2 linked regions of the Chlorogloeopsis sp. ULAP01 genome follow. The protein of the gene in region 2 interacts with the protein of the main gene of each other region in a pairwise test. Links are inferred from orthologs where the notes say so. Each region holds a gene or a part of one and is shown on either strand. Other genes may lie near its edges. The genes, in order: ruvA and ruvC.

The links.
Region 1: the proteins of ruvC (region 2) and ruvA interact in binary tests that used the Escherichia coli proteins (3 or more experiments, as listed by UniProt). The link is inferred for Chlorogloeopsis sp. ULAP01 from one-to-one orthologs.

Annotation. Positions count from the first base shown.
Region 1 is NZ_JAUDRH010000018.1:53,923-57,179, forward strand. The notes cover bases 86-3,009. They hold ruvA (Holliday junction branch migration protein RuvA), read left to right. Parts: upstream 86-1,190; coding sequence 1,191-1,829; downstream 1,830-3,009. Other genes in these bases: QUB80_RS29545 (sucrose-phosphate phosphatase), read left to right, coding at 445-1,194; bioF (8-amino-7-oxononanoate synthase), read left to right, coding at 1,971-3,009. Outside these bases: more of bioF, read left to right, coding at 3,010-3,149; QUB80_RS29560 (BON domain-containing protein), read right to left, coding at 3,250-3,257. UniProt on the Escherichia coli protein: The RuvA-RuvB-RuvC complex processes Holliday junction (HJ) DNA during genetic recombination and DNA repair.
Region 2 is NZ_JAUDRH010000007.1:168,521-171,726, reverse strand. Bases 253-3,125 are described here. They hold ruvC (crossover junction endodeoxyribonuclease RuvC), read right to left. Parts: upstream 1,999-3,125; coding sequence 1,507-1,998; downstream 253-1,506. Other genes in these bases: QUB80_RS15570 (gluconeogenesis factor YvcK family protein), read left to right, coding at 2,173-3,125; QUB80_RS15580 (MGMT family protein), read right to left, coding at 1,177-1,488; QUB80_RS15585 (dienelactone hydrolase family protein), read left to right, coding at 253-1,053. In the rest of the region: QUB80_RS15590 (hypothetical protein), read right to left, coding at 9-236; more of QUB80_RS15585, read left to right, coding at 223-252; more of QUB80_RS15570, read left to right, coding at 3,126-3,206.

The sequences.
Region 1 (3,257 bases), on a different replicon or contig from region 2:
CATTTTGGATACTTCGATAAGCTCAGTACAAGTTTTAGAAAATGGAATTGGAAATTTCCTTCTGTGTTGGGTTTTCGTGAATCTATCTGCCCTGAAACATTTTTTAAATTGGTATCAGTTTTACTTGTAGAATTTGGCACAAGTCAACAAAAAGTAAGCGACTCGATTTTTTGTCGTCAAATAGTCTTATCCCCAAAGCTTTTAGGATTGAAATCCTCTTTTCCTAATTCCCTCCTGCCTCCTGCCAAGGCAGGTGCTACAACGGAGCGGAGCAGGAGTTACTCCGCCTCCGGGGAGCCTCCAAGGGCGCACTGGCTCCGCAACGCGCTGCTCTCAGCATAGCTGCCTTCTACTTAACTATTCGACTTGTTCACCAAAAATAGATGAGATCAGCGCCATTACAGCATAAACTTTTTGATGGTAAAGCTGACAAAAGAGGTTGCTGTGACTACATTTCTATTTGTAACAGATTTAGATAATACTCTTGTGGGCGATGATAAGGCTTTGTTGGAATTGAACGATCGCTTACAAAGGCACCGTCAGGAACACGGTACCAAAATTGTTTATGCCACAGGGCGATCGCCAATTTTGTATCAAGAATTGAAACAACAAAAAAATCTTTTAGAACCAGATGCCCTGATTTTGGCTGTAGGAACAGAAATATATATCAACGGCAGTGAAACTTTTGATTCAACTTGGGCGGAAAAACTTTCACAAGGGTGGGACAGAGACTTGGTATTATCTATTACTGATACAATTCCGGAGTTACAACCACAACCAGATTCAGAACAGCGTCCATTTAAGGTGAGTTTTTTCCTCAACCAAGATGTAGCTGTAAAAGTTTTATCCCAGTTAGAATCAGAGTTACGTAAAAGTGGACTAAATATAAAGTTAATCTATAGTAGCGGTATAGACCTTGACATTGTGCCTCACAGGAGCGATAAAGGTCAGGCAGTACAATTTCTCCGTCAAGAATGGAAATTTTTAGCAGAGCAAACAGTTGTCTGTGGTGACTCTGGCAATGATATTGCTTTATTCGCCGCAGGCAACGAACGAGGAATCATTGTCGGGAATGCTCGCCCAGAGCTACTCGAATGGCACAATGAGAACCCTGGCGATCGCCGCTACCTGGCAAAGAATTTCTGTGCGGGCGGAATTATTGAAGGTTTACGATATTTTGGACTCATAGAATGATCAGCTATCTTAAAGGTATCGTCGCAGGCATCCAGAAACATGGCGGTAATCGCTATATTCTCACTCTCGAAGTCAATGGTATCGGGTATGACTTACAAATTCCGGCACGAATGGCACAGCAGTTGCCAGAGTCGGGAGGCGAAGTACAAGTATTTACCCATTACCAAATTCGAGAGGAAATGCCATTTTTGTATGGCTTTGCTTCTCCTGGAGAACGTGATGTGTTTCGCCACTTGTTGAGTGTGAGTGGCATTGGTGCAGCTTTGGCGATCGCCTTATTAGACACTCTAGAATTACCAGAATTAGTTCAAACAATTATTACTGGCAACATTCAATTATTAATTCAAGCTCCTGGCGTCGGCAAAAAAACTGCCGAGCGCATCTGTTTGGAGTTAAAAAGCAAGTTGATTGAATGGCGCAAAACAGCAGGATTTTTCGTCGCTACGGGTGGCCCCGCACCGGGTATCCTTGAAGAAGTACAAATGACTCTGTTGGCATTAGGTTATACTCCCAGTGAAGTTAGCCATGCCTTACACGTAGTGGGCGAAGATATTGGATTACCCAAAGACGCCTATGTAGAAGATTGGATTAAACAAGCGATCGCTCATCTCAGTAGTAGTGAATGTAGTCATTAGTAGGGGCGGGTTTATTTAGATATTTCATTATTCTAGAGAGATTGTTGTTAAAACCCGCCCGTACAGCAGCTAGTGGTTAGTGGTTCTCCTCTGCCCCTGGTGCTTCTTTGTTTCCCCCTCTTCCCTCTCTCCTGCTAAAACATGGCTGCCGATCCTTACGCTTGGATAGAACAATCTCTAGCAACCATTCACCGTGCGGACTGGTATCGTTCTGTACAAACGATTAATGGGCATCCAGGTGCCACAGTGCTTTTAGAAGGACGAGAGGTAATTAATTTTGCCAGTAATGATTATCTGGGATTAGCAGGCGATGAACGTTTAATAGCTGCCGCAACTGCTGCTACTCAAGAATTTGGCACTGGTAGTACTGGTTCTCGATTACTCAGTGGACACAGAAAATTACACCGAGAATTAGAAGAGGCGATCGCATCCCTCAAGCAAACAGAAGATGCACTGGTTTTTAGTTCGGGTTATTTGGCAAATTTAGGGACAATAACTGCTTTAGTTGGGAAGCGAGATTTAATTTTAGCTGATCAGTACAATCATTCCAGTTTAAAGAATGGGGCAATTCTCAGTAGTGCAACCATAATTGAATTTCCTCATTGTGATATTTCAGCTTTAAAAAATGAGTTACAACGAGTGCGGCAAGACTACCGACGCTGTTTGATAGTTACCGATAGCGTTTTTAGCATGGATGGGGATTTATGTCCTTTACCTGTACTGTTGGAGCTAGCTGAAGAGTTTAGCTGTATGCTGCTTGTTGATGAAGCTCATGCTACTGGAGTTATGGGAAAAACTGGTGCTGGATGTGTAGAACATTTTGGCTGTACTGGCAGACAACTCATCCAAATTGGCACTCTAAGCAAAGCTTTGGGTAGCTTAGGCGGATATGTAGCTGGAAGCACCACCCTCATTGACTTTTTGCGAAATCGCGCCCCAACTTGGATTTATACCACCGCCCTTTCACCTGCTGATGCGGCGGCAGCATTAGCAGCAATTGACGTAGTACAAAAAGAGCCGCAACGCCATGCCCAACTCTGGTACAATGTAGCTCAATTAAAAGAGTTGATACAAAAACACTTACCAAACCAAAGATTACTACCTTCACAATCACCTATTCTTTGCTTGCAATTACCGAGTGCAGCCGATGCACTTCAAGCAGCACAATATCTCAAATCTGCTGGTATTTTTGCCCCTGCAATTCGTCCCCCCACCGTTCCTACAAGTCGGATACGTATTTCTGTGATGGCAACTCACAAAGCAGCACATATTGAGAAATTAATACAATCCCTTCATAGCTTGCTAAATACTGCTGCATGAAAAAGAGCAGGGGGGAGGAACAAATGAGGAAGATAGGGAAGGTTTACTTTTATTACTTCCTCATCTCCTTCAACTTCTTTACCTCCCTATCCTCTTTACCCTACTGCT
Region 2 (3,206 bases):
AATTTTCCTTAGGGGGCGATCGCTTTTTTGACTAAGCCTTGAACTTGGCTAATCGTTCCAAATTGCTCAAAAATATTAGGTAGATGGACATAATTAAACGTAAAATGCTTATGTCCAGCAGACAGAAGAGGACATGGGGATACGGTGAAATCGGATGACGTTCTTGCCCCTTGTCTCCCCTTCTCCTTGTCCCAGTCTTCCCTTCTGCCCTCTGCCTTATTTATGAAAGAAATCACGCGCCGCCAATTTATTGCCACTGCCACCCTGGCAACGGGTTTCGCTCTAGCAGTGCAACCAATTTCTGCCAAAGTCATCACCACCGATGCCAAAGGATTAATCGCAGGTGAAGTGAAAATTCCTGTCAAAGATGGCAAAATTCCTGCCTATAGAGCTATGCCTGCTACAGGCAAGAATTTTCCGATTGTGTTGGTGATTCAGGAAATATTTGGTGTACATGAGCACATTCAAGATATCTGCCGTCGCTTTGCTAAACTGGGATACTTGGCGATCGCTCCGGAAATGTTTGTACGCCAGGGCGATGTTTCCAACTTAGGCAGCATAGCAGAAATTCGCCCAATAGTAGCGAAAGTCCCTGATGCTCAAGTAATGTCCGATCTCGATGCCACGGTGGCTTGGGCTGTGAAGTCTGCTCAAGGTAATGGCGATCGCTTAGGAATCACGGGTTTCTGTTGGGGTGGACGTATTACGTGGCTGTACGCCGCTCACAATCCTAAAGTTAAGGCTGGTGTAGCATGGTACGGGCGATTGGTGGGCGATACAACCAAACTGACACCAAGGCATCCTGTTGATATTGCGTCTGAGTTAAAAGTTCCTGTTCTCGGACTTTACGGTGGCAAGGATACAGGCATTCCCCTTGATACGGTAGAAAAAATGCGCGATCGCCTCAAATCAAGCAGCAGTAAATCAGAAATTGTTGTCTATCCGGATGCACCTCATGCCTTTTTTGCCGATTATCGCCCCTCCTACCGCGAAAAAGAAGCTAAAGACGGATGGAAACGCTTACAAGCATGGTTTAAGCAGCATGGTGTATGAGTAGATAAGGGAATAGAGAACGGGGGACAGGGAACAGAGAATGGGGAATATTTATGCGTATGTACTTAACAGCAACTAGACGATTTCCAATCCAAAATCCAAAATTCAAAATCCAAAATCGTATTAGGGCTGCCATTGATACTGATGCAAATTAACCCTTCCTTTAGAGCTAAATATTATTCCTTCTTGTTCAAGAAGATATCGCTGTCTATGATCTCCGCCCTGTCGCAAAGGTGAATAAGATATTTCTCCCTTAGAATTAATAACTCGATGCCACGGTATATCTGATGAGCGTTCATCAACTTGATAAAGAGCGTATCCTACTAAACGTGCCTTGCCATAAAAGTGAGCTAAATCCGCTACCTGCCCGTATGTTGCTACTCGACCTTTTGGTATCTGGCGCACGATCGCATATATATTGTCATAAGTAGACATAAGAGTCCCGCTTGACTTTTACAATTGAAAACACGCTGTTAAAGCTACTGCCAAACCATCTGCTGCGTCATCTGGACGAGGAATTTGATCTAATTTCAACTCTCGTGCCACAGCTTGTTGAACTTCGTATTTTTCTGCATTGCCATAGCCCGTTAAAGCTTGTTTAATTTGGGCGGGAGTAAATTCCACATACGGCAAATTGTGTTGCGCTAAAACTAGCATAATTACACCCCGTGCTTGAGCAACTAAGATAGTATTTCCCATACGATAGAAGAATAGTTTCTCAATCGCTACCAAGTCGGGTTGCAACTCCTCAATCAAGGTGTGTAAATCTTCGTACAAAGTACGAAGCCGTTGTCCCATTTCCGTATCTGCTGATGTACTAATAACACCGTAATCTAGCATATTTATTGAGGTATCTCGTAACTGAGCTTGATTTTGATTACAGATAATTGCTCCAAATCCTAAGGTGGCTAGCCCAGGGTCTAATCCTAAAATTTGCTTTTCCATTAACTTTCAGATCCACGCTCGCCAGGTGTTATGTTACAGGGCAGTTTGACAAGTTTAACTCGACGCTTTTGGTTTCATGAAAGTGAAAAATGTAGTAATTTCACACTTGGACATGAAACCAGGTAGTGTAAATTCTCTGTTAACCATTGTTTGTAGTACTGCTCTTTTTTAGGTATGTCAATTGGTTTTTTCAGGCAAGCCCTTAACACTTTGCAACAGCAGTCGCGCCGTCGCACTCGCTATCGAGTTAACCAGTGGTTCAAGTGGTTATCCCCAGGACTATCTGTAAAACGTTGGTTATTAATTAGCGTTGGGGGTGTATTGCTAGCGTCTCTGGGGTTGGCGATTTGGGTTAAGCTAACGCCAATTTTTTGGACTTTGGAGCTACTTAGGGATTTTTTGACAGTTATTACTAACATCTTACCCAACTATATTAGCGGGCCTCTAGTTCTGCTATTCGGACTGTTGTTGCTTCTTTGGGGACAAACCCGCACGGTAGGTTCAATTACTAAAGTACTAAGACCAGAAGGCGATGAAGAACTGGTGGATGTGTTGCTTGCACACCGTCGGTTGTACCGAGGGCCAAAAATCGTCGTCATTGGTGGTGGTACAGGACTTTCTACGTTATTAAGAGGACTAAAACGCTATAGCGCTAATATTACTGCTATTGTTACCGTTGCTGATGATGGTGGCTCTTCGGGACGTTTGCGGCGGGAATTTGGTGTTTTGCCGCCAGGAGATATTCGCAACTGTTTGGCTGCATTGGCAGATGAAGAAAAGTTATTAACAGAATTATTTCAATATCGTTTTCGTGTTGGTGATGGTTTAACAGGCCACAGTTTTGGCAACTTATTCTTAACGGCAATGAGTGAAATTACCGGGGATTTGGAGCGAGCAGTTGCTGCTAGTTCCAAAGTACTAGCAGTGCGGGGACAAGTTTTGCCAGCAACCCTTAGTGATGTTCGCCTGTGGGCGGAGCTATCCGATGGACGCCGTATAGAAGGCGAATCAAAAATTACCGAGGCAGGAGGTAATATTGTCAAAATAGGCTGTACTCCCGCTAATCCTCCGGCATTACCCGCAGCTATTAAGGTAATAAAAGAAGCTGACTATATTATCATGGGGCCTGGTAGTTTATATACAAGTGTAATTCCCAATCTGTTGGTACCAGAAATTGCTGATGCGATCGCCGCTTCTACGTCACCCCG